DNA from 4 places in the Bacillus sp. JJ1533 genome. Region 3 is predicted to be linked to each of the others. Evidence: riboswitches for the same ligand, from Rfam matches in the RefSeq annotation. Region 3 holds a riboswitch; each other region holds the start of a gene.

Region 1 (7,571 bases), on a different contig from region 3:
CATGAAAAATCCAGCAAAAATCCCTGGAGTGATATAAGGAATAATGACCTTTGTAAGAACCTGCCATTGGCTTGCTCCGAGGTCCTTTGCCGCATCGATTAAAGTTGGGCTCATTTCCTTTAATTTTGGTAATACCATCAGAACGACAATGGGAATACAGAAGGCAATATGTGAAAGCAACACAGAATAAAAGCCTAATTTAATTCCAGCCATAGTTAGTAAAATTAAGAAAGACGCACCGATGATAACATCAGGGCTCACGATTAATACATTATTTAATGACAATAATGTATTCTGAGTTTGTCTTTGTTTTACAGAGTGAATGCCAATTGCACCAAGCACCCCAATAATCGTTGAAACCAGTGCCGAAAGCAAGGCAATCACAAATGTATTTAACACAATGATGAGTAATCTTGTATCCCCAAATAGCTCCTTATACCAATCCAAGGTGAAGTCCTCGAAATTGTTCATCGTGCCACCGCTATTGAAGGAGTAATAGATTAAATAAAAAATCGGTGCATATAAAATGAAGAAAATAATAAATAGATATACTTTTGAAGATATGGCTAGTTTATCTTTCATTTTTTGCACCTCGTTTCTTGCGGTTTCCAGTCGCCACCATAATTAACACCATGAATATGATGAGGAAGACGGCAATGGTCGAACCCATACCCCAATCCTGTGTGACAAGGAACTGTTGTTCAATCGCTGTACCAAGTGTAATCACTTTGTTACCTGCAATTAATCGTGTCAACATGAACAATGATAGGGCAGGGATGAATACAACCTGACATCCAGATTTTACACCTTGAATCGTCAGTGGAAAAATCACACGGCGAAACGTTGTCCATTTAGATGCACCTAAGTCTCTAGCGGCATCTAATAGACTCGGATTTAACTCATTTAATGAGTTAAAGATAGGTAAAATCATAAATGGTATAAAAATATAAACCGATACAAATACAAAACTGAAATCCGTAAATAACAACTGTCTAGAACCGATACCTAGAACTTCAAGGATTGCATTTGCAGTTCCATAGGCTCCAAAAATCCCGATAAAAGCATATGCTTTTAATAGTAGATTAATCCAAGATGGAGCAATGATGAGCAGTAGCCAAAGGTGTTTGTGCTTTGTTCTTGTGATTAAATAGGCTGTAGGGTATGCCACCAATAAAGAGATAGCTGTTATTAAAAAGGCATACCAAAATGAGCTTAATGTCATTTTTAGATAAATAGGTGTAAAAAATGTTTTATAATTGATTAATGAAAGATTTCCTTCTATATCAAAAAATGAATAATAGAGTACAAGTGTAATTGGTGCAATAACAAATACAAGAATCCATAGTGCATAAGGGATAAAATATAAATTGCGGGTTAGCTTATTTTCCATGGCTTTCCCCGTCCACATAAGCCTCTAAACGGCGATCGTATTCTTCTTCCGTTTCACCGATACGCATAACATGAATCGCCTCAGGATCAAAGTAAAGTCCGATCTCGTCGCCAACCTTCGCTTTCTTTGTAGAGTGAACAAGCCATTCATTTCCGTCCTTGTCAAAACCGCAAATTTCATAGTGGACCCCTCTGAAAAGCTGTGAATCTACAACTACCTGTAACTTTCCTTTTTCAACAGAGGTAATCTCTAAATCTTCAGGACGAATGACAATTTCAACATCCTCATTATCTGAGAAGCCTTGGTCAACACAGTCAAATTTCTTACCAACAAATTCTACTAGAAAGTCTTTGTGCATTTTCCCTTTTACGATATTCGATTCCCCGATAAAGTCTGCAACAAAGCGGTTGATTGGCTCATCATATATATCAATCGGGCTGCCACTCTGTTGAATGTTTCCTTTATTTAAAACAAAAATCTCATCAGACATCGCAAGCGCTTCTTCTTGGTCGTGTGTGACAAAGATAAAAGTAATACCAAGGCGCTTTTGAAGGTCGCGAAGCTCATACTGCATTTCCGTACGCAGCTTTAAGTCAAGAGCAGACAAAGGCTCATCCAATAGAATAATCTCTGGTTCATTCACAATCGCACGAGCAATCGCAACACGTTGTCTCTGACCACCAGACATTTCTCTAATTTCACGATTTTCATAGCCAGTAAGATTGACGAAGCTTAAAGCTTCTTTCACTTTTTTATCGATTTCAGATTGCTTAAATTTCTTTATTCGTAAGCCAAAGGCAACATTTTCATAGACATTAAGATGTGGAAATAGGGCGTAATCCTGAAACACCGTATTAACCTGACGCTTATTGGCAGGTGTGGTATTTACCTTTTTTCCATTAAAGTAAACCTCTCCATCTGAAGGTTCGATAAATCCTGCAATCAAACGCAAGATTGTAGTTTTTCCGCATCCAGAAGGACCAAGAAGGGTATAGAATTTTCCTCTTTCTATTTCAAAACTGACATTGTTGAGGACCGGTGGGTCATTGTCATATTGTTTCGTCACATTTTTAAACTGGATAATAGGTATACTGTTCATTAGCAACCCCCTTCTTTCTATATAGTTTAAGATTATAGTTTTATGTAATCCGGCATAATTATACACGAAACGGTAAAAATTTCAATAACATTCATAATAGTCAAGGTGTAAAAATATGGGTTGCCATATTGGGAATAGTTACTAGGAGGAAAGTAGGGTGTTTGTAGTAGGAAAAAATTCACATTTCTAGAAAAAGGTTAGGTTAAATTCATTGACCTAAAGCAAAAATAGAAATATAATTATAGTACAATTTAAAATACTCTTTCTTTAGTGAGATAATTGAATAAAGTAAAGGCAAATTCATTGAAAGATGAAGACGCAAAACTATAGGGGCTTAGTCCAATGTGTTCATAAAGAAGGGATTCTCCAGAATTATTGAACATCCTTTTGGGACATGCCAGCCAGTTGCCGAGAATAACTCGTATCTAAGGACGTAGATTAATCGGTATATGATTAGTCTTTTTTTATACCATTTTACCATTACTGTTGCTACTATTTTACTAGATTTTTGGATAAGGGAGGGTTTCACTCAATAACTTGAACATCCTCTAAAAAATTTTGGAAGTGATTACACATGGAGAAAACCATCCAGAATCTGAACGTATTAAAAAAATTAAGTGGATTAATCGAAAGAATTGGTTCTGAAAAGAATTTGATTTCTGACGAGACTCGCGGCTTTTTTGATGGGATCTGTCAGGAAAGAGAAGAACAAGAGATTACCAATACCCTTTTAACTCAACTCCAACAAATGAACGAACAAATGGAAAATATGCATTGGATGAACAAGCATTACCGTATCCTTCATGAATTTGCCCAAATTTGCAGCAAAACCCTAAATGAAAGCGTTCTTCTTCAAAAATCCTATGAAATGGTTTCACGTGTTATGCCAGCGGATGCATTTTATATTGCCTTGCATAATCCCGGCGATGCCCATATTCAAATGATTTTTATTATGGATAACGGAGAACCAGCACCTCCAAGTATCGTGGAATTTGGTGAAAATTACACATCAAAGGTTATTAAAACGCGAGAAATTGTTCACCTCAAAAGTCAAAATCAAAACATCGAATTTGATACGAAAATGGGAGAAGGGGACGAAGATACAAGGTCCTGTCTTTTTGTACCAGTTGTAATTGATGACCAAGTAAAAGGTGTCATCTCGACTCAAAGCTTTAGGGACTTCGCCTATCGGAAGGAGCACGAAGATCTTTTACAAATGATCGGTGCACAGGTTATCAATTCGATTGAAACTGCTCGATTGTACGCAAAAATATACACGATGTCCCGTACCGACGAATTAACAGATTTAAAAAACCACCGTGCTTTCCACGAGGATTTAGCCCAGTTAATTCGAAACGAAAATGACGAAATTATCGTTATGATGATCGACTCTGACGATTTAAAGCAAGTCAATGACCGTTTCGGCCATGATGCTGGTGATTTGTATTTAAAGATTGTTGCAGATGGAATAAAAATGCTATGCAATGATAAGGTCGAAGGTTATCGGTATGCGGGTGATGAGTTCATGATCCTCATAAAAACTCAAATCGATATGGGGGTAAACGAAATCTACGATACATTAACAGAGTACTATCGTGCACACCCACTCATTATTGAGGATGAAAAAGTCACTGTTTCAATCAGCTCTGGTGTTGGGATATATCCTTATAATGGAACAACAGTGGATTCCTTGAAAAAGGCAGCAGACCAAGCGCTTTATGCTGCAAAAGAAAGTGGAAAAAACCGAATGGTCGTGGCCAATTAATAAAAAAGCTCATCCAAGTGGATGAGCTTTTTACTCGTTTATATGGGCAATAATGCCTTCTTCATCATCTAATACAAGCTTAATCCCGGCATAGGGGTCTCTGTTCAGAAATTCACCAAGCCATAGACGAATCGCTTCAATTAAGTTCGCCATAATGAGGACCTGTTTTCGATCATTCACATATACTTCTGCGGAGAATCCGTAGTCATCGTCATACATGAGTTCTACTTCAACTTCTTCTGGCTTGACTTGTTTCTTTAAGCCAATATATACGCAGACAGCATTAATGATTTCTTGTTCAGAAAGAATTAGCGACGCCATGGATCCGCCTCATTTTTCTTGCGATCTTTAATCATTACGAAGATTTTTCGAATAACAACAATTAAAACATAAATCGCAAGAACGTTAATCATTAATCCTAAAAATGAACCAAGCATACCCATTCCGCCTAAAAGACCACCGAAGAGGAATCCTGCAAGTCCACCTAGCATTAGACCTTTCATTAACCCACCAGACATGAATCCACCTTTAGGGTTGGTAGGAGTAGTTGATTTGTTGGTAACATTATTTTCTTCCTTTTTCTTTTGTTGTTGTTGGAAGTTGGATTTGTTCGTGTTTCCAATATTATTATTAAAACCACGTTTACCTGATTTATAGCCTTTTGCCTCAACAGTTGTGGTTTGGTCTTGGAAAACAAAGTTCCCAAGTGGCGAAAGAATCAGGGTAAGTGCTACTAATGCTGATAAAACCTTTTTCATATAAATGTGTACCTCCATATGTTAGTATTTATATTTTTACTATTATAACCTATTTCGTTGAAATTCTCTTGTGATTCACCTTCACTCTTATATACGATGAAAATGAGAGAAGGTTTCATTTTATAGATAAAAAAATGCTGGAAAATAGTAACAAAACCTTATATACCCAACCAGGTCAATATCACTATAGATGTAGGTAAAAAGTGGTTTTCTTATCCTAAGAGCTATAAAAATGGTATAGTATATTTGTAGTAATAGAAGGCAGGAGAGAGGATATATAATGAAAACAGAAATAGAGCTACAAAAAACATCCCTCATAGCTGATCTTAGATCTCTTTTTAAGGCAGGAGTTTTACTAGCAAATGTTCTACCTGTGTTTTCAGGATTTTGGTTAGCCATTTACTTTACGGGTGTTTCATTTCAAGATAACTTGGGATTGTTTCTATATACAATGATTGGAAGTACACTCGTCATGGCGGGGGCTTTAATTATTAATAATTGGTATGATGTAGACATTGATACAGTCATGGATCGAACAAAGAAACGACCAACTGTAACAGGCAACTTTTCATTGAAGTTTGTATTGGCCTTAGGCATTATTTGTACAGTATTAGGATTTGTTTTCTTATTTTTCACCACATATCAAGCTGTCTTTTTTACATTTGTAGGCTGGTTCACGTATGTTGTATTATACACGATGTGGTCTAAGCGCAGATTTACGATAAATACTGTGATTGGCAGTGTTTCAGGGGCTGTATCCCCATTAATGGGGTGGGCAGCTGTTGCACCAATCAATCATACCGTCCCAATCGTGCTTTTTTTGATTTTATTTGTGTTTCAAATGCCTCACACGTATGCGATCGCGATCAGGAAGTTTGATGAATATAAGGCTGCAAATGTTGCCATGCTCCCAGTCGTTAGTGGTATTGCAGCTACGAAGAGGCATTTTCTATTCTGGGTTATTTGTCTGTTCCCAATGCCTTTCTTTTTAGGTGACCTTGGAATGGTTTTTGTCATCCTTGCGACATTGCTCAATATCGGATGGATCATCTTGAGTATTAAAGGTTTTTCGATTAAAGAAGATATGAAATGGGCTCGCTGGAATTTCCTGTATTCTGTAAACTATATATTGCTTATCTTTCTATTGATGGTCATTGTGACATTACCTAAATATTTTGGATAGTGTATGGATTAAACCTCGCCGTATTTGATGTGGCGGGGTTCTTTAGTGTCATTTAAAACTGCTTGAGGCAGCATTTAGCTTATAGAAAAGGGAAGTGGGTGTGGTCTCGGGGCGATCTGGAGCCCCACCCAACCTTCCAGCCCAAAATTCAACCCAAACTGTCACAAATTCTACCCCTCAATCGTCTTGTTTATAAATCGAACTGTGGGAGTGAGTATTATGCAACTTAATGAAAAAACATGGGATTGCATCATTATCGGAGGCGGTGTAGCTGGACTAACTGCTTCCATCTACTTGGCGCGAGCTGGAAAGTCTGTGCTTGTGTTAGAAAAGTCGAAAACACTAGGTGGGAGAGGAAAAACGACGAAGAAGCTGGATTCTTATTTGAATCTGGGACCACATGCACTTTATTCGAAAGGAAAATCGTTGGAGGTCCTTGGCGAATTGGGCATTGAAGTAGAGGGGAGCATTGTTCCAACAGAAGGAAAGATTGTTCACAATAACCAAATTTACGATATTCCGGCTACACCAATTGGTCTCATAACTAGCCCATTATTAAATTGGAAAGCTAAGAAAGAGCTATTCTCTTTTTTCATTAAATATAAGAAAATAGATACAAACAAAATTAAAAATATACCATTACGACAATGGTTGCAGCATAGGATAAAGGATGAGGTTGCTCAGCAGCTTATCATCATGTTATCCCGTTTGTCCACCTATTCAAATGAGCCTGACCTGTTAAGTGCTGGTGCAGCATTAAAACAACTTCAATTAGGAAACGCAATTTACCTAAACAATGGCTGGCAAAATATGATAGATACCTTAGGAAAAATGGCTACCGAAAAAGGGGTCCACTTTCAAACAAGTAAAAGTGTTACAAAGGTTAATGGTACTTTTCCGCAATTCACGGTGCATACAAATGAAGAAACGATTACCGCACACAATGTACTTTCTACTTCAAGTCCTCATGAAACAGCTAACATGCTATCAGAAATGAAAAACATCCCAAATATAAAAGAATGTATTCCAGTACGTGTAGCCTGTATGGATCTTATTTTGTCAAAGTTACCTCACCCAAAAGTTAATTTTGCGATGGGGTTGGAGGAACCATTTTATTTTTCGAATCATTCCAAGGTAGCGAGATTAAGCGACCGGGATTTCCAAATTGTTCATGTGATGAAATATAGTAACACTAATGAGGATACAGAAAGAGAATTAGAGAATTTTATCGAAAAAGTTCAGCCGGGTTGGGAGAAGTATGTAGTCTATAAACGATATCTTCCTAGAATGACAGTTACAAATAGTTTAGTTTTAGCAGCCCAAAGCAAAAGACCCTCGCCATCTGTTGAACAGATACCTGGATTTTATATTGCGGG
Region 2 (7,571 bases), on a different contig from region 3:
AGTACCAGATCGACTAGAATCCAACCTGAATGTTCTATTAAAAATCCGTTGAAGTTTCGTAGCATTAATCTTCTCAACATCATTTACTGCCCTTAACCAAATATATTCTTCATCCTCTACAAAACTAATTTTCAAATAACTTTTGGCATAAGTTAAAGCATTTTGAATAATGTTGGTTACAATCCGAACGGTTGCTTTATTGTCAACAAGAACAGCAGGTACAGTACCTTCATTCATCCGTACCTCTAATTGCTCGTTCTGAAAGTCTTCATAGAACATGAGCATTGTTTCCACAACAATTTGATCTAGAAACTGCTTTTCCATAATCAATTTCGCATCTGAGGAATCGAGTTGTGAGAGTTCATAAAATAAATCTACAATCATTGTGAGATTATCGATTTTCTTCTGAATAATCTCTAAAAATTCTTTTCTTTCTGCTTCAGATATAGACTGGTCTGTTAATAGCTCTGAAAATCCTTTGATTGAAGTTAAAGGCGTTCGTAAATCATGGGAGATATTTGTGATTTCTTGCTTTAGTTCCATTTCTCTTCTTTCGACAGACTGTTGGTTCTGTTTGAATAGTTGAATCAGCTGGTTGATATTCGTAGCAAATCGGCCCAAGTTTTTATTATGAGTATTTGTGCGAACTAATTCATTTGTACTGAAATTTTTACTGATTTCCTCTAATTGTTTTGACATCCTTCTAATATCCCAATGGAACAGTAGAAGCTTGGAAACCGAAACAATTAGCAGGGAAACCAAGATGATTATAACCAACCAGCTATTCACTTCCATTCATCCCTTCTCGATCAATCGATGTTTTGTTTTGCAAATCTACTTGCTCCAATGAATAAAGCAATCACAGATATTACGATACCTATAACCCAACATTGGTAACTGAATTGGACTGCATCAATCATATAGTTTATTAGGTTATCGTTTAATAACGCATTTGGCGTATATTCATAGATTGCGCTTAAGCCTGAAAACGGGCGGAGCAACATCCGTAGAAGATCACTAGAAAATCCATATATAAATAACAGTAGAAGAAAGATATAAATATCTCCAACTTTCATGACTTTTAACACATGGGTTAAAATAAATCCACTTAAAACAAGTGGAGCCATATTTAGACTCGCCATCAGAAAATTTCTGACTGACTGATTATCAGTAATTAATAAGTTCTCACCTAGCGCGATCATTAAAAATATGCCAATGACACAAATTAGTACAAAATAGCTTAAAGTCAAGATTAGCTTTGACCAGAAGATAGTATTCCGGGAAATGCCGAAAGAAACAGATTGCTTAAGCAACGACATATTATCTTTGCTTGTGAGAGCTGAATTAAAGATTATTCCTATGATTATTATCAGTAATCCAACGGCAATTACATTTGAATAGAAATAATTACTAGTAGCATATTGGAAGTTAGGGTCCACCTTGTCTAAATAACGAAGAACAGTGGCAGCCGCAACGATCAACAATAAACATATTACACTAGTGAAATGCACACCTTTTTTACGCAGAAGACGATAATATTCGCTTTTCATATAATTAATCATTACTACTTCCCTCCACTAGTCCTAAGAAGTATTCCTCTAGATTCAGAGCTTCAATACGAAACTCCTTCACCATTACACCATTATCAACTAAAAGACGATTAATATCTCCACTACTCTCTACATGATTTTGTATAGAGATAACATGATTTGGAAGGACTTTAAACTCGATATCTTCATATGCTCGTTCTAATAATTGTGCCACCTTCACTGAATTATCAACCGTTAGGACAATTTGTTTCCTACTCTTCTCTAGAGCCTCTATGCTTAAATCATCGACGATTACACCATCTTTAATAAATACAAAACGAGTGGCTAACAATTTTAATTCGGTTAATATATGACTAGATATTAATATGGTTATATGTTTTTCCTGATTGAGTTTCATCAATAATCGGCGGATTTCGATAATCCCTTCAACATCCAATCCATTGATTGGCTCATCCAGTACTAAACAATCGGGGTTGCTTAAGAGACTAAGAGCGATGCCTAATCGCTGTTTCATCCCCATGGAATAATCTTTAAATCGTTTTTTCTTTTCATTTGCCAAACCGACAATTTCTAGGACTTCATCAATACGTTTCTTTTCAACGACACCCCGTTGAATCCGAAAATATTCTAGATTTTGAACTGCATTAAAATCCGGGAAAAATGTAGGGGTTTCGATCATAAAACCCATTCTTTTTTTCACATGTTCTATCTCTTTACCAGATTTTCCGAAAAGCAAAATCTCCCCACTCGTCGGCTTTAATTGGCCTGCTAGAATTTTGAACAACGTCGATTTGCCCGCACCATTTTTTCCAATTAGTGCACAGATTTCTCCTTTTTTTACTGAGAAATCAAGAGGTTTAAGAACCTCTTGTTTCTTAAACTTTTTCGTTAGTTGATACGTCTGAATAATGGTATCCATCTTTTCGACTCCTTCACTAAATCTCTTGTTATTTTCAGTTTAGCTTAGAAGTCTTTAAAATCCTTTAAGCAAAACATAAAGAATTCATAAAGAGATCAGGTAAGCATAAAGCCTACTCCCCAAATGGTCTTAATATATTCTTCACTAGTAATTTCGGAAATCTTCTTGCGCAGGTTAGAGACGTGAACGCTGATTGTATTATCATCACCATAATAGGTCCCTTTCCAAATGCTTTCATATATCTCCTTTTTGGAAAGTGCACGCTCGGGATTGTTCATGAAAAATATTAAAATATCAAACTCAGCATTCGTCAGCTGTAGCTCTTCCTCTTTTAAAGTTACAGACCGTTTTTCCGTATTCATTTTAAGCTCACGCCATCCTATTTCCGCTGACTGCTCCGGGTGAAAATTTGCTTTTCTTAATTGGACTTCTACTCGAACCATTACTTCTTCCTGATGAAACGGTTTGGTTATGAAATCATCCGCACCTATTTTCAATACTTGCACTTTATTCTCAATATCAACTTTCGCTGAAATGACAATAATAGGTATAGAACTCTTTTCTCTAATTTCTTTTATGAGTTCCTCTCCACTTTTACCAGGTAGCATCAAATCCAATAAAATTAAATCAAAGGTATTATTTTGCAGTTGCAATAAACCTTCTGTACCCGAATAAGCTGCAACCGGTTCCAAATGCGATTTTTCCAAAATTACTCTTAATAGTCTACTAATCTCTTGATCATCTTCAATAATTAATATCCGTTTACCTTCATACATCAATATCACCCATTTTTTTAATCACTTATTCTATAACTAAAATATAACATATATAAAACTCGGTATTATTTAAGGAGCTATTTTTCTATTTCTTCGTATGGAAAAAAGATGACAGACCTATTTCACCCCACTATGAAATAATACGACTAAGCTAGAACGATAAGGAGTTACTATTTATTACTTTTCCGGTGGGCGTGGGGGATAGAGGTATATATTGTCCCGATTGCTCTACTAAATAACCATAGGGACGGGCCACTTGTTTTATAATAATGAAGCAAGTGGCCCGTCCCCAATTCAAACTATTATTAAGATAATTTAACTAGAATTTCATGAAGAAACGCAGGCTCATCCTTAAATAACCTCTTCCTTAAGAAACCAATACACTCTAATATAAAAGGAATGTTTTCTATATTTGTTGAGCTAACTTCTTAAAATGCCCTCAATGTAAAGCACTATATGTGGTAAGAAATATAATAAAACTAAAACTTTGCTGATAAACCCATTTTAACATCTTGTTCTTCTTTCAATAAATGCCCCGTTAGCTTAATAACTTCAACAAAAATATACGTAATTCCTTCTAAGTATGGATCAATCTAGAGTTCAAAAATAAATTGACCAAAAATATATGTATGTATAAAATATAGTATATGAATATTTTTAATTATTAGATAACTGTCCGACCACCACAGTACAGTCAGAAATACAAAACAAGGGGTGAGTGACATTTTGGAACAAAGAAATATGTCAGAAATAAGGATTGAACCTTGGGGTGAAGGCGATCTTAATTTGCTTCATCTTCTAAATGCTCCTGAGATGACAGTACACTTTGGAGGTCCAGAGACAGAGGAAAAAATCCTAACTCGTCATAAACGGTACTGTGAGATTTCGGAAAAGGGAACTGGACGTATGTTTAAGATTCTCTTGCTTCCAAATCTTGAGACCGTTGGTAGTGTCGGCTATTGGGATACGATTTGGCAAGGAGAACCTATTTATGAGATAGGTTGGAGTGTTTTAGCTGCATATCAGGGTAAAGGGATAGCGACAATTGCAACAGCCACAGCCATTGCTAATATTAATTCTGAAAAGAAGCATAGTTTCATTCACGCTTTCCCAAAAATCACCAACCCCGCTTCTAATGCAATTTGTCGTAAGCTCGGTTTCTCGCTAATTGGTGAATGTGATTTTGAATATCCCATTGGTAGTTTCATACGATGTAATAACTGGGTATTAGCAGTTGGTGAAAAGTGAAGACTAAATTAGTGAAGAAATTTGATAACCCTATTTAATAATTAGATAAACTACCTTCAAAGCCCAAAAGGAATATTTTCCTTTTGGGCTTTTCCTAAAAAAATATCTCAAAGATTGGAATACCTTGTTGAACTAACCTGCCCGTTAGTACAACAAGAAAAAGCTGCCCTTATGACAGCTCTGCTCTTCAACTCTGCAATCGTAGTTTGGATTTCAGTTATTAATAAGAGAAAAAGTTATTAAACAAAATATACAAGTTAGTGTTCTACTTCATTAAACTCGTCTACCCATTTCTAGGTTGATATAGCCCGTCAAACATCACGCTCTATTACTTCCCAATTTTTGTTTAGGTAGTAGTATTTCTCTTCTTCGCCCGTTTCTAAGTTTCCTGCAAAGAAAAATATTTCATTTTCAGGCATGTTTGTTACTGCTAAAGTAGCCCCTGTTTCGGTATTTCGAATAAGTGTACTTACTGTTATTGAACTCCTCAAGGCTTCACATCGTTCGTCAATCTCCTTATAGGCGTTTACCTTACTTTCAAACTCTTTCACTTTTTCTAAATAAATTGTTCCCATTTAACCCCTCCTAAAAGTTTTGTATTTTAATTTCAACCTAAGTCCACTGTCTTTTCCCTCTTGAATTCTCTTGCAAGCATCTTCTGCAAGTGAACCTATTTTTTAAAGAGGAATCCAGACAGAAACAAAAAAGGGCTACACCTGCACTCACTGTCATTCGATTAACTATTGTCTGATTCGGGAAATATTCATTGTAGCAGGAATGCCAACAATGGAACAGCAGCGGTATCGCTGTAAAGATTGCGTAAAATTTTTCCGATGTTACGAATACTTTAGAAACGATAAAAGAAACAATTACAGAGCGTGTTCGAATGAAGGAAGAGTTAAATGCCTTAACGGCACAAGGAAAGATGTCTGCGTGGGTGATTTCTTCAAGTTATATTTTTCCCCCTCGAAATTTTTCGTCTATTATTTTGACAATCGATTAGGCACAAAAAAGGGAGATATTATCCGAAAGAATAATATCTCCCCTCAAGGGTTCGATTTATTTATCGGTAGCTGGCGAGCATATTGAATTCACAATGAAGCCCCTATAGCTTTGCGTCGCTAGGTTTCCCCAGGTTTGCCCTTATCGAATTTGTCATTGTTGTTTGCCCTACGAGTAAGAATATATCATGCAACGATGGAATCAAACAATCAGTAGATAATGGAAAGGCAGGAAAGAAACATGAGTAAAAACACCCACATTTGCACCTTGCCACTAAAGCTTAAGACATATAACACTTTCATAAAACGGTTAAAAGGCTTAATGTTTTAACTTAAACCAATCAAAAACGAAAAAATTTGGCAACAAGGACACATTACCTAAAGAGTAACAAATAATAGACACTTAGTTTATATTGAAACAAAACATCTTATACTTTTACCGTATATAGACACAGTTAATTAGACACTTTTCTCCTATTCGATACTATTCCTTTATAGACACCGAATATTCTTCCCTTGTAATTATTCCAGTAAGTATAGTTTTTAAATAATTAGAGAAGTCATTATTTCTTTCATTTATTCTAGTTAGAGCATTAAATAATTCAATTTTTTCAGAGTAAGATAAACTGTTCTCTATTGTGTTAATTATCTTTTGGTAATTAAACAGATATACCTTTTTACCTATTTTCACCCTTAGGCTAATTTCTCGTGGGAATTGAAAAAATTCTTGCCTCGTAGGAACTTTATTAACAACCATTTTATACTGAAAACCATTTTCCAATTGATAATCCAACGTTTTTTCTCCTCCTTGGTAACCTGGCAATCATAGTATTATTTCCATCACCTTAGATCCATAGTTTTGCGTCCTTACCTTTCGATAAGTTTGCCTTTTTTCAAAGATTGACATTGTAGTTAATAGAATAATATAAATCAACACATTTTACATTGACCGTTTATTGGAAATTTAAAATTCAGCTAAATGGGTTAAAACCCTAAGTACTCACTCTTCAATTAAATAAAAAAAGATCGATTCACCATTTATATTTGGGTTAGGTAAGTGAAACAGTTGAAAATAAAAGGACCCGTTAGCCATCCATGCAGCCAAAATCATTGCTGCACCACAGAGAATGAAAATACACTAAGATGTCTAGAATGGTTCTTAATCAAGTCCATGAATCCATAGATCAATTAATTTAGCTCTCTTTTTTTATCGAATTAGTAGGGTATTCTTTAATGTGGTCTTTTTTTGTAATACGAGAAGTTTATTTTCATGGTAGTTTAATAAGTTTAATAAGAAAAAGGCTGTCAAACTGACAGCCAAAATCTTAAACAAAAGCATCTGTTAATGCTATGAACTTTATTTTAAAGCCCTATTTGATCAACTGCATATGTCGAATCCTCTTGGCTGTGCCCTTCAAACATTAGCTGGTCAATTAAACCTTGCCTTGACATTGGCATAGTGTCATTGTAATGTTTAGCATGTCTCACCGCTTGTTCTCTCCAATCTACTTCAATATTATTAGCTCCAAAAGTAGCATCCTCTGTGGTATAACCTTCAAACTCCAACTGCTCAATTAATCCCGACTTTGAGAATGGCATTGTTCTAATATAGTTTTCAGCATGACGAATAGCATTTTGCTGTGAAGCTGTTAATTGAGGTTCTTCTTTCACTTCTTCTTTAGGTTGTTCCGGCTCAACTTTTTCTGGTTCTTCTTTCTTTTCATCTTCAGGTACTACTTCCTCTTCCTTTGGTTCTTCTTGCTCAACTTCGTCATTTTCTTCTGTTTCTGTTACTGGGGGTTCTGCTTGTTCAGTTTCAGTTGGATCACCACTAAATGATACGGCAGCGATTAACAATACAAAACATACACCTGCTATAATAAAGTTCTTTTTAGTTTTCTTACTCTTCCTTAACGCCCCAACAATACCTAAGATAAGAAATACAAGCATTCCAACAAAACTAATTAAGCCGATAAACATAGCCAATATAATTCTCTCCTTTTGTATAATTTATTTATAAATCAACAGATGAAACACCTATTGATTCCTGTAACTAATTACAGTTGACACTCCTCAT
Region 3 (7,571 bases):
ATAGAAATTGTCGGTGAAGTAAAACATGGGATGATGGTTGAGGCAGAAGGCGATGTTATGGTTCATAAAGCGATTGACCATGCAACTTTAAATGCAAGCGGTGCGGTAATTGGATACGGTACTATTATTGGTTCAGAAATTTCAGCGGGAAAGAACAATATGCTGGTTGCAGAATTAGGGCATCTTCTTGGGATAATAGAACAACATATGACAAATATTGTTAAAGTAATTGGGCAGTTGTCACAATCAGCAGCTTTTAAATCAAGTGACTTAACAAGGGCAGGCATTCAGCCGTTATTAAAAATTTTATTGGAAAGAAAATTCAAAAACTTCCCTCCGATTGCCAAAAAGTACGTCGATGTTGTGAACAGAAGTGAGGGATACCTCCAAGATGATGAATGGAGAGAAATAGCGGTGTTGCTGAACAAACTCTTTCTTTCATTAACCAATCAGATCACCTCCTTAGAATCAATAAAGCTATTATCTCGCAAGGTAAAGGATTTGCATGAACTTAGTAAGACGCCTGTGGAGCCTGATTCCTATATAACCATTTCAAGCTCGGTAAATAGTAAACTGTATTGTAGTGGAAATATACTGATCCTCGGAAATGGATGTATTAATACAAAGATACACGCTGGAGGAACCTTGAAAATTTATGGAGTTCTTCGAGGTGGAGAGGTGTATGGTCGCTTAGGCGTAGATATCAATGAGGTCGGGGCTGAGAGTGGAACTTCTACTTTAATAGCGGTCCCTGAAGACCAAAAAATAGTTATGAAAAAGGTTATGGAAGGATGTACGATCAAAATTGGTCATCGTAAATATACATTTATGGAAGCTAGAAATCATGTAACAGCATTCCTAAACGATAATGGCACAATTGAGATTCAATGATAGGATAGGTGGATTTTATAATGATTCGTTTTTTATTAATAAAGGATGAGAAAACTGTAGAAGTTAAATTAGAGGGAGATTTAGACATAGATGGAACGGAAGTTGTGGAAGAGGAACTACTCCCAGCTATCGAAAAATTTTCTTCTGTTACCCTTAACTTAAGAGATGTCCCATTTGTTGATTCTTCGGGGATTGGTCTATTGCTAAATTTGGTTAAAACAATGGAAGAAAAAGGAATTACGATTGTAATAACAAATGTCAGAGAAGAAGTAATGGATGTGTTCGATCTTTTACAAATTCCCGATATTCTTGGTGAAGGAGTTTTTATATAACCTTTTACAACTTTTGTATAAAGATATCAATTTTTTTCCTCGGGACACCAATAGTTTAAATCAGTCGTGAATGTTATTGGAGCACATATAGAATTTTGGAAATAAAGGTGATTCGATGGATGCTATTTATACAGACTTTGAAGTTAATAATTTGATTTCCTTTTTAAAAAAAACAGGTCAAGAGAATGTAGACTTTTTAGGAGAAGATATAGATATTTTCTTTTGGTCATATGATTACCGAACAAATGAAATGCTTTTTACGAATGGCATCAAGAAAGTATCTGGATATACGCATCAAGAATACACTGAATTAAAGCTATGGAACAAATCGATTTATCATGAGGATAAATACGTAGAAGAAGTTTTTATTGATGCATTTGTTAATATGACTCCAGTTAATATCGAATATCGAATTATAAGAAAGGATGGGTCTATCGGTTGGGTTAAAACCAAGGGAAAGCCAGTTGTTTCTCATCTCAACGAACCCATTCGTTTCAATGGTCTGACTCGTGATATTACCGCAAAGAAAACTTTTGATAATGAAATAAAAGAGTCTAAAGAAAAATACCAGACACTTGTAGAGAATTCTGCACTAGGTGTATATATATCCCAAGATAGTAAATATCAATTTGTTAATCAAAAGATGATTGAGATAACAGGCTATACCGAAAGTGAATTGCTTGAAATGCGCTATGATACTCTTTTAGACCAAAAGAGCAAAGAACTCGTTCTAAAAAGAGTTTCCAATTTTTTAAGTGGAAAAGAGAACAGCTCAGAGGAAATTACAATTGTTCGAAAAAATGGGGAAAAACGAATAGTTGAGCTACAATCCTCACTCATAACTTATAAAAACAAACCAGCATTAATGGGGACATTCCTTGATATAACAGAAAAAAAGAAGTCTGCAGAGCAAATAAATTTTCTTGCCTACTATGATTCATTGACAGGTGTTCCTAACAAACATCTTTTTCATAAAATGCTTGAAAAAGAAGTAAAGGTGGCAAAGTCCCAAAACAAAAAGCTTGCCCTCCTATACATGGATTTTGTTCAATTAAGTATCATAAACGACACATACGGTCACAATGTTGGCGATGAGGTATTAAAATCAGTTGTAAATCAAATAAGTGAATTAGTTGATAAATATGGGTTTATCACAAGGTATAATGGTTGTGAATTTTTCATCCTGTTGCGCGAATTGAGCATTTCTGAAGTAGAAGGAATGGTTGAGGAAATCATAAGTATAGTGCCCAAATCTCTTAATATTGGTCTAGAATCGACCCTAAGAATAGGAATAAGCTTATTTCCAGAACATACAGTATGTGTTGACTCATTAATAAAATATGCCAATATTGCACTACATCATATTAAAGATAATGTAACGAATGGGAAGGGTTACGAATTTTACGATGACACCATGATGAGGCAAGTGGAAAGGATAGCAAAGCTAACAGGTGATTTTCAAAGAGGCTTGGCACAAGGTGAATTTTATTTGGAATTTCAGCCGAAAATTGAAATTGTGACGAAAGAAATAAAAGGGATCGAAGCGCTCATTAGATGGAAACATCCAGAGTTCGGTTTTATTTCCCCTATGGAATTCATTCCGCTTGCCGAGAAGAATGGATTTATTAATCAATTAGGCGACTGGGTCTTGGAAGAAGCTATTCACCATGTAATGACGTTACCCAAACCTATCATGGTAAGTGTAAATCTATCGGTAATCCAATTATTTCAGGAAAATATTGTTGAGAAGCTTGAAAAGATTTTAATGCAAACGAACTTTCCACCTTCCTTATTGAATTTGGAAATAACAGAAGGTATTGCGATTTTGGATATTAATAAAACGGTAAAAATACTTGAACGGATAAAGAGCTTAGGTATTCACTTATCGTTAGATGACTTTGGAACAGGGTACTCCTCTTTAAGCTATTTATCTCAACTTCCATTTGATTATATTAAAATAGATAAGTCATTCTTTGATAACTCTGAACATGAACAATCTAATCAGAAAATCATTCAAACAATTATAAACGTATCTCATAGCTTGAAATTAAAGGTTGTGGCTGAAGGGATTGAAACAAAAGAACAGGCAGATGCTTTAGTCCAGTTTGGATGCGATTTGGGACAAGGTTATTATTTTTCAAAGCCAGTAACAGTAGAAAAAATAAAAGAATATATGTTGAATAATGATTAGGAATGTCATCTTTCGGGATGGCATTTTTTTGGGTGGATTTACGAAATTTCATATTTTGTGTATGACAGACAAGGAATCCCACTCAAACCTCAATCACACACCCATCCCGAATCCCAAACTTCCGAATCGATCCGACTGGCATTTCAATGGTTTTATATGCATGTTTAACCGGAAAGATAACGGTCCACGGTTTCACATCTTCCTTCGTTTTCACCACTCGATTTTCTTTATCAAGAAAGACAACATCAATTGGAAAAAACATGAAGAACATATGGATGGAATTGCAGGGCTCTAAAATGATAGCTTCGTTTTTGATCGGTTTAAGTTGAAACATCAAGCCTTTTAACCGTTTTAAAAAAGTATCATAGGTCTTTAGTTCTAGATTTAAGATGCGAATATGAGTCTTTTTGCTCATATTTCTTTCCTGCCTTTCCATTATCTACTGATTGTTTGATGCTGTATAGGCATGTTATATTCTAACTCGTAAGGCAAACAACAATGACAAAATCGATAAGGGCAAACCTGGGGAAACCTAGCGACGCAAAGCTATAGGGGCTTCATTGTGAAAACAATATGCTCGCCAGCTACCGAAAAATAAATCGAACCCTTGAGGGGCGATATTATTCTTTCGGGATAATATCGCCCTTTTTTGTACCTCATCGATTGTCAAAAAAATAAAAACAAAAATTTCGAGGGGGAAATATATATTATGCAAAAAATTAAACAATTTTTCACAGAAGAAAAAGGTCAAGGAATGACTGAGTACGGTTTGATTCTTGGACTTATCGCTCTAGCAGCAGTTGCAGCAATCACATTCTTCGGTGAACAAATTCAAACAAAATTTGCTGAAATTGGAAAGAAACTAACTGGTACCGAATTTACACCACCAGCTCAATAATTATAGAATTAATGTAAACTAACCAATTCCCCTACTATCCTAAAAATGCGAGAGTAGGGGATTTTTAAATGAACTTGAAAATGAGGTGGATGAATGCTAAATGTATGTTTATTCTTGGCACTTCTCATTTCTTTTATTACAGATATAAAAGAAAGAAAAATATATAACCTTGTTACATTTCCAACCATGCTTATCGGTCTTATTTTTCATACAGTATCAAATGGATGGGACGGTCTTCAATTTAGCTTTTTCGGTATTCTTACAGGATTCGGTCTACTATTAATTCCGTACGTACTTGGTGGTATGGGAGCAGGAGATGTCAAGCTACTTGGGGCAATTGGAGCTTTAAAGGGTAGTACTTTTGTTTTTCAATCATTCTTCGTGATTGCCATTATTGGCGGAGTGATTGCGATAGCGATTTTAATTCATAAAAAAGAAGTAGGTTTCTTCTTCAAAAGGATCTTCTTTGCGATGCGTTTTCGTACACTTGATGGAATCGATAAAGAGGATATGCATCATGCCTTTCCTTATGGAGTTGCGATCGTGATTGGGACGCTTCTTTATAGTGGAGTTGAGTTAGTGTGATACGAAAGCAGAATGGTCAAGGAATTGTTGAGATGGCACTTTCGATTACACTCCTTTTGTTTTTAGTATTTGGAATCATTGATTTTGGACGGATTTTTTCAGCTTATTTAACCCTCAATCATGCAAGTAGAGAGGCAGCTAGAGTGGCAAGTGTAGGCGGAAGTAATGAGGATATCCTGCGGACTGCAGTTGAGGCAACAGAAGTAATGACAAGCGAATTGGTTAAAGTGAATATTTCACCTGAAATTGGTCGCTCAAGGGGTGAATTTGTAACCATTGCGATTTCTTACCCAGTTACGCTTTCAACCCCTCTTCTTGATCGTGTTGTACCGAATCCATTTCAGCTTGAAAATGAAACAACAATGAGGATAGAATAATGAAATTTTTTAAAAAAGAAGATGGGGCAACGATTGTACTTATTGCTATTATGATGAGTGTGTTTTTAGGATTACTTGCATTGGTCGCTGATGTGGGGAATCTATACTTAGAAAAGGCCAAAATTCAAAAGGTAGCGGATGCTGCTGCTTTAGCAGGAGCAGGGGAACTGCCTCTAAATCAAACTCAAGCTCAAATGATGGCAACGAAAACGATTGAACTTAATAAAGAGAACCCAAGTGATTTTTCAATCTTTATTCAAAATAACTCAACAACGATCGAGGTCATTGCAAACAAGGAAGTCCAGTTATTTTTCGCTCGTACCCTTGGTTTTGAAAATCCAGTGATCCGGGCAGATGCTTCTGTAGATTTGATGCCTGTAACATCAGGAGTTGGGGCTGTGCCACTAGGGGTAGAATATTCGAATTCCTTACAATTTGGAAGTGAAGTCAAGCTGAAGGTTGCTGATGCAACCTATGGAAATTTTGGGGCACTTGCCTTAACTGGACCCGGTGCAAAAAATTATGAAACAGATTTAGAAAATGGATATGGTTTTGAAATAAAGGTTGGCGATGTGTTAAACACTGAAACAGGGGCCATGGCCGGAAAAACATATACGGCTGTTACAAAGCGGATTCAAGCATGCCCAAATCAGACTTATTTAGATTACAGCGATGATTGCAAACGACTTATTTTAGTACCAGTTTTCAAGCCGATTTTAATTGATAATGCGAAACAGGTGAAACAAGTTGAGGTTGTTGGCTTTGCCACTTTCTTCATAAAAAATGTTACATCAACAAGCAGTAATGCTGAAGTCATTGGAACTTTTATTCAAACAACCTACCCAGGAAGCATATCTTCCACACAAAAAAGCTATGGCACTTATGGGTATAAATTAACAAAATAGGTGGGGTACTATGAACCGAAAAAAGCTTTGGATTTTTGCAATCACCTTTGGATTGTTTTCAGCGACTTTATTCTATTTGATAACGGAATCTAAGAATGTAGAGCCTGTAAATGCTGCTGATTCAGAAGGCATTGCTTCAAGTGAACAAGCGGAAGAAAGCACTGAGCAAATAAAACAGCTACTGCCAATAGAAAATGGAAAGAGGGCCATTACAGTTTCTGTTAATGAGGTTCAAGGTGTTTCTGGGTTTATTGTTCCAGGCTCTTATGTAGATGTGATTGCTACTTCTCCAGAGAATAACAGTCAGCTTTTGGTAGAAAATAGTAGGGTCCTGGCTGTTGGGAGAACAACGGCTGTAGCCGAGGATGCGAGTGTAAATAATTATCAAACCATCACACTAGAGGTAGCACCTGAAGCTGGGATTGCCATTGCGAATGCAACAAGTAAAGGTGCAATCAGTCTGATGTTGAAGGGGAGTCCTGCTACAGAGCCAACATCAGGATCTTAAGTGGAAAAAGGTGATCTGAAGTGATTCATTATTATATTTTGATGGATAAGAATGTCCATATCGAAAGAATGAAGGGCTTTATTGGCAAACAAAACGTAATTTCAAGTTTTCATACCGTTACGGAACTACATTCAGCATTGAAGGGTACTGAAGGGGAGTCGATTATTTTACTTGGTGAACTCTCGACAAATGATCCGTACTTAGTTTGTCAGGAAATCACGTATCACTACCCTCAAACTGCGGTGGTCTTACTCTTACCAGATGAAAGCATCGATTTAAAAAAGGCTATGTATTCCGGCGCTGTTGATGCAGTTAATATTTACAGTGATCAAGAATGTGTAAAAGCGATTGAAAAGGCAAGAGAAATCGTCCACCTCAAGAGTCAGCGATTCCCACAGGAAGAACCAACCGAAGGTAAGGTTATAACAGTGTGTAGTACAAAGGGTGGAGTGGGTAAGACAACAATAAGTGTCAATCTAGCGGTGGCTTGTATGAAGAAAAATTTGAAAGTAGCGGTTATTGACCTAGATTTGCAATTTGGAGATGTGCCCCTTTTATTTGATCAAAAGCCCAAAAAGACGATCTATGAGTGGATGAAAGAAGGATATGATGAAGGGTCGACTTCCCTTGAAGGCTATCTTACAAAAGACGAGACTGGTATTGAAATACTAGCCTCTCCTCATTTACCGGAATATGCAGAGCTTGTTACGGGTGAGCACATTTATACGATTATTCAAGAAATGAAAAAAACGTTTGATGTGATTATCATTGATACGCCACCTTCATTTGTCGAAACAAGCTTAGTGGCTTTAGAAAACTCGGATGAGATCTTGTTAATCACTAGTCTTGATTTACCGTCCTTAAAGAATGGAAAGTTAGCTCTT
Region 4 (7,571 bases), on a different contig from region 3:
TTATATAAACTTGCATACGAAGTTGAAAAACACCAGTCGATACCTGAATTCGAGGGTCTTCAGGCTCCTAAGCATTTACCGCAGCTAACACCACTTCCACATCAGCTTGAGGTTGCAAAGCAAGTGGTTGAAAAAATGAATGGAAAAGCGATTTTAGCAGATGAGGTTGGGCTAGGAAAAACCATTGAAGCCGGCCTGATTTTAAAAGAATATATGATTCGTGGTCTTGTGAAGAAAGTATTGATTCTTGTTCCAGCATCTCTTGTATCTCAATGGGCTTCGGAATTAAATCAAAAGTTTTATATTCCTGCGGTTCAACAGAAAAAGAGCTATATGTGGGAACAATATGATGTCATCGTTTCTTCCATAGATACGGCAAAAAGAAGCCCTCATCGGGAAATTGTATATAAGCAAGATTACGATTTGATCATCATTGATGAAGCTCACAAGCTTAAAAATAACAAAACGAAAAACTATGAATTTGTTCAAAATCTAAAAAAGAAATTTTGTTTACTATTAACAGCAACCCCGATTCAAAACAGAGTTGATGAGATATTTAATCTTGTATCATTACTAAAGCCTGGGCACTTAGGTAATCAGGAGAATTTTGAGGAATTATTCGGGAAAAAGAGGCGCTCAATCGATGATCATGAGCATTTGAAAGAACTGGTTAATAAAGTAATGATTCGAAATCGCCGAGATGATACGGGGATTGAGTGGACAAAACGTAAGGTTGAAACCGTTCCGATTGAGTTCTCAGAAACAGAACAGGAGTTATATAATGCAATTTCTGCTTATCGATCTAGCTTATCAGGCTTTGCATCGAGTATGTTTTCGATTTTAACATTGCAAAGAGAAGCTTGTAGTAGTCGTGAGGCCGTCTATTTCACATTGAAAAAGATGCTTGAGAAGAAAAATGAAGATGGCAGTGCTGCGGTCCCTGAGGATATGGTCTTAGGGCTTATGAAAAAGGTCGAACAGGTCAATCAAAATACAAAGGCTGAAAAAGCAGTTGAGTTAATTAAACAAATTGATGATAAAGTCATCATTTTTACTGAGTATCGTGCGACACAAATGTACTTGCAATGGTTCCTCCAGCAAAATGGCATTTCATCTGTTCCATTTAGAGGTGGATTCAAACGTGGGAAAAAAGATTGGATGAGAGAATTGTTTAAAGGAAAATTCCAAGTTTTGATTGCTACTGAAGCCGGTGGCGAAGGTATTAACTTGCAATTTTGTAACCATATTATCAATTATGATCTTCCTTGGAATCCGATGCGACTTGAGCAACGTATTGGTCGTATTCATCGACTAGGTCAGGAAAAAGATGTTCATATTTACAATTTTGCAACAAAGAACACAGTTGAAGAGCATATTCTAAAGCTTTTATATGAAAAAATTAATCTGTTCGAGCGTGTTATTGGGCAGTTGGATGATATCTTAACACGGCTTGATCTTGGAAATATTGAAGACCATATTCAAGACATTATGCTTCGGTCTCGGAGTGAGGGCGAAATGAAAATTAAGATGGAGAATTTAACATCGATTATCAGTTTTGAAGAACAAAACGGGGGTGAGCAGCGTGCAGCAACAGGAAATCGTTAATTTTCTAGAAAAATATTTTGTATCCAACCATTGTGAAATACTTGAACGGCATCCTGGTTATATGACCGTGCAATTGACAATCGACTTAGATAAGCAACTCATGAACCGCCCCTTCTATTGGACGTATGTGGAAAAAACAGGCGGAGAACCGAATCCAATGAAGCTTACGTTAATTACAGACCGGGACCAAACGCCCGATCATGTAAAGGGTGACTTTATCCATTTCGGAGCACCCCGCTTGCATCAAATTTTTGAATCAACGAAAAAGCTAGCAAGCTATATTCGGTTGTACCAACAAATACCACCAGGGGCCCAAGGGAATACACCTCTTTACCCATGGCTCGGGATAAATGTGAAGGTTTCCTATAAGAGTGATCGTAAGCGCGATGTGTTGATGTCACTTGGCTTACAACTTATTAACGGAATCATAGTGGAGGATTTTCAGGAAAAACTTGAAAAGCTTCCACTTACTCCTAAAATTCCAGATTTAACATACACGATGTCACCGCTTGTAAAACCACAAAGTGGCGTCAATCGTCTCCAGCAATATGTGAGAGGGTATGTGGAATCACAGAATCATGCATGGGCAGAAGAAGCAAGAAAGCGCTGGGACGAGGATTTAACTTTGTTAGATGCCTTTTACGAGGGGATTGACGAAAAACCAGAAAGCTATGAAATTGAAAAAGAAGCACTAAGGGACCAATACGAACCGAAAGTCCTTGTCGAAATTATCAATGGTGGATTGTTTTATCTTTGTCAAAATACGATGTAACATAGGCCTATCCTCATTTTTGGGGGTAGGTTACATTTTTTTAGGCTTTTTTTAAAATAATCGTTCGACAAATACCCTTCCATTTTTTGGTGTTTTTACAAAAATCCTCATTGGAATGATGTGATGTATTCCCCTCCCTTACTACCTTGTTAACAAATCATAGGTCTTTCTCCCTATCCTTCGAGTTCATTCTACATAAACAGAAAAAAGCGGACCTTTTTCGATATACAGGACAAGCAATTGTTTATGTTTTATAAATATTTTGACATCGACAGTTTTTTACAGAAAGCTTGATAATCATGCTTTATACTTCAAAGAGTAATACAAAGGTTCTATACATACATGGACTAACGTGTTAGGTCAGTCAGCTAGGTTCGAACAGACAAAGGCAAACCTATTGAAAAATGGGGACGCAAAGTCACAGGTCTAAGGTTGGAGATTTCAATTATGATGGCTGGACTGCCTGGAATACTATTGTATTTTGGGAGGGTATTGGAAAGTATGACACAATTAAAAAACGAAACACTCGATCAGGAATGGGTAGACCTAATTTTAGAAGCACTAGATATGGGAATTAGTGTGAACGAAATCAAAGCATTCTTCGCAGAAAAAGCTGACGGATTTGACTCGATGATTGGATAAAGAACAGTGAAACCCACTCCTACTTGGGAAAAACACATTTTCTTGCAATATTTTTGATTAAATCGTTCGTCATACAAAACAATTTTCTTCATTTTATGTTATAATCATGAATGGAGGAAGGTGGATTTTATGATTGGTCAACGTATCAAACAATACCGTTTGCAAAGAAAATTATCCTTATCTGAATTAGCTGATAGAGCAGGGGTTGCGAAATCATATTTAAGTTCAATTGAACGCAACCTTCAATCAAATCCTTCTATTCAATTTTTAGAGAAAATCTCTGCGGTCCTTGGGGTATCTGTGAATACTCTACTCCATGATGAGGATCACGAAGTTCAAATAGAAGATCTTGATTCTGATTGGGCCCAACTTGTACAAGAAGCAATGAAATCCGGGGTTTCAAAGGATGAGTTTAAGGCATTCTTAGAATTTAACAAATGGAAAAATACGAACAATAAATAAAAAAGCACTTCAGGAGAGTGAAAAATTCTTCTCTTGAAGGGCTTTTTTATTTTATAGGGAGATATTCTTTTTGAGTGCGGTAATTCCTCTTAAAAACTTGCCTACCCTTGATTGTTTCTGATTAAAATACTTTTTGTGGATGATATAGGATACAACAATGACGCCTATCGAATCTTTTACCAAATCGATAAACGAAAACGATCTGAACGGTACAAAATATTGATGGATCTCATCCAGCGCTCCATATAAAACCGAGATTATAAACAGCAGAATTTCTATCTTAAGCGAAAGCTTTCCAAAGGTCAGGAAAGCCATCACCAATAAGGCATATAAAATAGCAAACTGAAAAAGGTGACCAATTTCGAGTGCAGCTCCTAGCAGATAATATAATTGTATACCAATTTGGTCGTCTATATCCTCAAATTTGCTAGGATTAAAATGACTTGATTGTAACCATATCCAAAGCATATATACAACTGGTAATATTCCTAAAATAAAGCGAATGATATATAAGTACATAAAAACCTACCTTTACCTTCAAACAATGTACTTCGTTACAATCATGTCCTGATTCTTATTTGTTTAAACTTGCCTACCCCCTCTTCGCCAAATTAATAAAAATGGTCGTAATGGAAAATACAAAAAATGCAGTTTCTTAGGTAATGGCAATGTTTCCTTGTCCATATAATAAGGATGCAATGTACTTAAAATAAACATAAACTTTTGTTGGATTGACATAAGCGAAAATAAATGACGTGAATGATATTTTGAAATGTCCTGGGGGACTGGGTTTGTATGCAAATTAATCATTCTTTCAATATAAAAAATTGCTTGCTGGCCTAATAATTGACTTCTAGTGCTTTTTATGAATGGCTTCATCTCTTTCGTTATTTTTGTTTTCGATAAATTAGACGAAAGAATCAAGGCTTGCCCCGCTATATGTGTAGCTTTATATTTTTGTAATAAACTTCGAAGTCGTGGCCAATGAAGATCTTTTTGAACTAGCATATGGATATCAAATAGCCAGCGTAACCTGGACCAACCATGCCTAGCTCCATGTGTTACTAAAAATAAAAATAAGTCCTCACTACCTAAAATATAAACTGTATACTTCGTAATCGTACTTACTCTTTTTCGATCCCATAACTCTTTAAAGCTTGGTTCTTTTGTTGGAGCAGGATTTAGCCTCCAATGTATTTCAAGCTTTATCCCCTTTTTCGGATGAAAATAAGTAAAATGATGATGTCTCCACTTCCAATCATTCAGCACTGATTGAATATATTCGTCCTTTATATAGCCTTCTTCAATTAGAAGTTGTTCCGCCCTATCCAACTCTCCAATCGGGATAAGAACATCTAAGTCACCAGAGGTGCGTAGAGAAATATCACCATAAAGCTCTGTAGCAAGTACGGGACCTTTTAAAAACAAAGGAGAGATTCCATTTGATATAAACAATTTACTCACATACTCCATTTGTCCACAAAGATGCAGCATCTGAAACGTATTTTTTTGATAATAATGCGAAATCGAGTTTAAGACTTTCGTTGGGACTTTACTCTTTTCTAATAATTTAATCTTTGAATATAAAAGTGGATATAGACGGTGGTGAAGAATCAATTTATGAAAGTGATCCCAGTCCATTTGATCAAGGGATTTCTTATATTTTTCCGTAATATCAGTTGCGGTTTCCATTTTAATAACATCTAATAGAAAGATAAGTTCCTTAGGAACCTTTGAAACATCAAGTTGATAAATGTTGTTCATTTCGATCTTCCTTGAAATCATTATTACGAACTCCTTTTGCAAACATGCCGACAACCGTGAACTTCTCCATTCCCTCAGAACCGGATACGTAAAAGTTGCCACTTCGCAACCATGCGTGTGCAATCATACTCCCCTTCTCATCCCTTGCAGTACCGAGATAAAGAGTACTCTCGATGTGTCGTCTTTCAAGCATTTTCATCCCAGCAATCGCTTTTTAACAAGACATTGACTCTCCCAAAACGTATAGTTACTCATAATCCGAATTGCGTTTGCAACATTTTTTAATTCCTTCATATTAGAAACATTTTTCTTATAAGATGTTTCCTTCAAAGCCACCCCTAAAGTAGGTGCAACTTTTGCAAATGGCAATGCTTTTAAAATACGACCCAAGGCTAAATAAAATTAAGCTTCTATTAAAATCACTTTCGTAGCAAAATCAAGAGTAAAAAACGCCTTAATTCTTTTAATAATTTTCATGTCACCTCTTATTTCAATTCAATTAGTTTTTCATTATATAAGTGTTCAAGAAAAGAAAGTACTTCCTCTTCACATTCAGTTTGGATCACATCGTACTCATTGACTAAAGAAGAAATCACTTCATTTACAGATTTAGGGCTCTCAATAAGATCCCAGATCTCTCCGCCAATTTCTCCTAAGTTATAATACTTTCCATTTTGAACACTCAACATTACCTTTTCTTCGCCCATGTTACTTACGATGTTGCCTTCGGATTGTGAAATGATATTATTTAATGAAAATGTTTGGTTTGTTAGCATTTTGGTTCCTCCTATAATTTACGTTCTTTTTAAAGAACATTATAAACTAAGTCCTACATTGTGTAAATACTTTCAAGTCATTTCCCTTTTTTAATTTTCTTTATTAAGAATATATGGGTTTTTAAAACGATAAATTAATTGTTAGGAATTGTCGAATGATAATTCTTTAAAACGAACATTTTATATTTTATAATGAAACAGATAGTAATATCTACGGACATTGTTGTTAAAAAGAGTTTCAATTTCGCTGTTCTTTATAGTAAACAAATTTATTTTAGTAGGAGCTGGTAATTATGAAAAATGAAAATAAAAATGATCGACCGTTGGTCCTAAGTCATCAACCAATCAGATTCGAAACGGCTAAAAGTTGGAACCCCGCAAGTGAAATAGGCAATATCCCTCATAATAAAAAAGAACCTGAAGGAGGACATCCTGTAGGCCCTGAGAATCCTGGGAATGGAGGAATTCCTCCAGGAAGAGGACCAGGAGGACCACCAGGAAAAAATTAGTAATTGAATGACTAAATATAATTTAATGAAGGAAGTAGGTCCTTTACTACCTTCATTAAATAGAGTCAGAGGAGATTATAAAGTGATTGGTTTAACTATTTGTGTTGGCGAACATTTAATTAAGGTAAAAAGTGAATCTATAAGGGTAATAAATATTATTGAGAGGGACTTTATTTCCAACATAGAAACAATAAAGCCACCAGATTTATATATTGAAATCTTTGAAGGCTATGGAACATCTTTTTTAAACTTTGATGTTGAAATCAGAGAATTAGGGAATAGCATCCGTTATAAACGGGCTGACTATTTAATTCATGTAGATTCTATTTTTAAAAATGCAAAAGTTTATGTTTATGACGAGCTAGCTTTACAACATGCTTTATTAAATTTATATAGTTCCTTTATAGTTCATAATAATTGGGGGTTACTATTACATTCCTCATGTATAAAGGATAATGGAAAAGCTCACATTTTCTCCGGTCATTCTGGAGCCGGTAAATCAACAGCCGCTCGCTTATCTCAACCAAAAGAGCTCTTATCCGATGAGGCCACAATAGTCAAAATAACACAAAATGAGATTTTAGCTTTTAACTCACCATTCAATAGTGAACTAGAATCAAACTGTAAGGAATATTGCTTACCATTAGGAAGTATCCAAATACTTCATCAATCATTACAAAATAACCGAATTCAATTGAAGAAAGCTGAGGGAATGTTTCAACTAATCGACAAAGTTTTTTTCTGGGAGCATTCCCATCACGAAACGAAAAGAATTTTAAACTTACTGAAAACCTTAGTTAACTCTGTGCCAATATATGATTTACATTTTCAAAAAAATGATACGTTTTGGGAGTTGATCTCTTAATGAGCAAGTACATTAAAAAAAGTAATTACGACAACACTCAATTAGATGATGAGTGGATCATATTAAACACAGATAATTATACAATCACCAAGGTAAATGAAATGGGTGGCTTTTGTTGGAAATTATTGGATAAATCCCAATCGTCTATCTCACTCCTTCAAAGGATAAAAGAAAAC

What was found. Region 3 has a riboswitch for cyclic di-GMP ahead of V7138_RS12690 (Flp family type IVb pilin). Riboswitches for the same ligand answer to the same signal wherever they lie in the genome.
Region 1: another riboswitch for cyclic di-GMP. It lies ahead of V7138_RS19800 (sensor domain-containing diguanylate cyclase); the one in region 3 lies ahead of V7138_RS12690 (Flp family type IVb pilin).
Region 2: another riboswitch for cyclic di-GMP. It lies ahead of V7138_RS17420 (hypothetical protein); the one in region 3 lies ahead of V7138_RS12690 (Flp family type IVb pilin).
Region 4: another riboswitch for cyclic di-GMP. It lies ahead of V7138_RS06310 (anti-repressor SinI family protein); the one in region 3 lies ahead of V7138_RS12690 (Flp family type IVb pilin).

Annotation. Positions count from the first base shown of each region.
Region 1 is NZ_JBALOV010000036.1:67,315-74,885, reverse strand. It holds gene V7138_RS19815 (ABC transporter permease) at 1-582, opposite strand, end outside; gene V7138_RS19810 (ABC transporter permease) at 572-1,390, opposite strand; gene V7138_RS19805 (ABC transporter ATP-binding protein) at 1,380-2,489, opposite strand; cyclic di-GMP riboswitch class I at 2,773-2,900, shown strand; gene V7138_RS19800 (sensor domain-containing diguanylate cyclase) at 3,064-4,254, shown strand; gene V7138_RS19795 (YxcD family protein) at 4,285-4,575, opposite strand; gene V7138_RS19790 (hypothetical protein) at 4,563-5,012, opposite strand; gene cyoE (heme o synthase) at 5,293-6,195, shown strand; gene V7138_RS19780 (phytoene desaturase family protein) at 6,415-7,571, shown strand, end outside.
Region 2 is NZ_JBALOV010000033.1:436-8,006, reverse strand. It holds gene V7138_RS17450 (sensor histidine kinase) at 1-699, opposite strand, end outside; gene V7138_RS17445 (ABC transporter permease) at 810-1,484, opposite strand; gene V7138_RS17440 (ABC transporter ATP-binding protein) at 1,555-2,469, opposite strand; gene V7138_RS17435 (response regulator transcription factor) at 2,565-3,245, opposite strand; gene V7138_RS17430 (GNAT family N-acetyltransferase) at 3,987-4,493, shown strand; gene V7138_RS17425 (hypothetical protein) at 4,805-5,068, opposite strand; cyclic di-GMP riboswitch class I at 5,559-5,645, opposite strand; gene V7138_RS17420 (hypothetical protein) at 5,979-6,287, opposite strand; cyclic di-GMP riboswitch class I at 6,302-6,392, opposite strand; gene V7138_RS17415 (Ltp family lipoprotein) at 6,857-7,474, opposite strand.
Region 3 is NZ_JBALOV010000025.1:144,417-151,987, reverse strand. It holds gene V7138_RS12710 (FapA family protein) at 1-891, shown strand, start outside; gene V7138_RS12705 (STAS domain-containing protein) at 912-1,223, shown strand; gene V7138_RS12700 (sensor domain-containing protein) at 1,339-3,414, shown strand; gene V7138_RS12695 (DUF192 domain-containing protein) at 3,497-3,829, opposite strand; cyclic di-GMP riboswitch class I at 3,920-4,006, shown strand; gene V7138_RS12690 (Flp family type IVb pilin) at 4,124-4,312, shown strand; gene V7138_RS12685 (A24 family peptidase) at 4,406-4,897, shown strand; gene V7138_RS12680 (TadE/TadG family type IV pilus assembly protein) at 4,894-5,274, shown strand; gene V7138_RS12675 (pilus assembly protein TadG-related protein) at 5,274-6,179, shown strand; gene cpaB (Flp pilus assembly protein CpaB) at 6,190-6,687, shown strand; gene V7138_RS12665 (AAA family ATPase) at 6,708-7,571, shown strand, end outside.
Region 4 is NZ_JBALOV010000011.1:65,106-72,676, reverse strand. It holds gene V7138_RS06320 (DEAD/DEAH box helicase) at 1-1,605, shown strand, start outside; gene V7138_RS06315 (YqhG family protein) at 1,583-2,377, shown strand; cyclic di-GMP riboswitch class I at 2,755-2,844, shown strand; gene V7138_RS06310 (anti-repressor SinI family protein) at 2,879-3,019, shown strand; gene V7138_RS06305 (helix-turn-helix domain-containing protein) at 3,149-3,481, shown strand; gene V7138_RS06300 (VanZ family protein) at 3,533-4,000, opposite strand; gene V7138_RS06295 (nucleotidyltransferase domain-containing protein) at 4,064-5,245, opposite strand; partial or broken gene V7138_RS06290 (lasso peptide biosynthesis B2 protein) at 5,223-5,635, opposite strand; gene V7138_RS06285 (lasso peptide biosynthesis PqqD family chaperone) at 5,731-6,021, opposite strand; gene V7138_RS06280 (hypothetical protein) at 6,315-6,530, shown strand; gene V7138_RS06275 (hypothetical protein) at 6,613-7,395, shown strand; gene V7138_RS06270 (PqqD family protein) at 7,395-7,571, shown strand, end outside.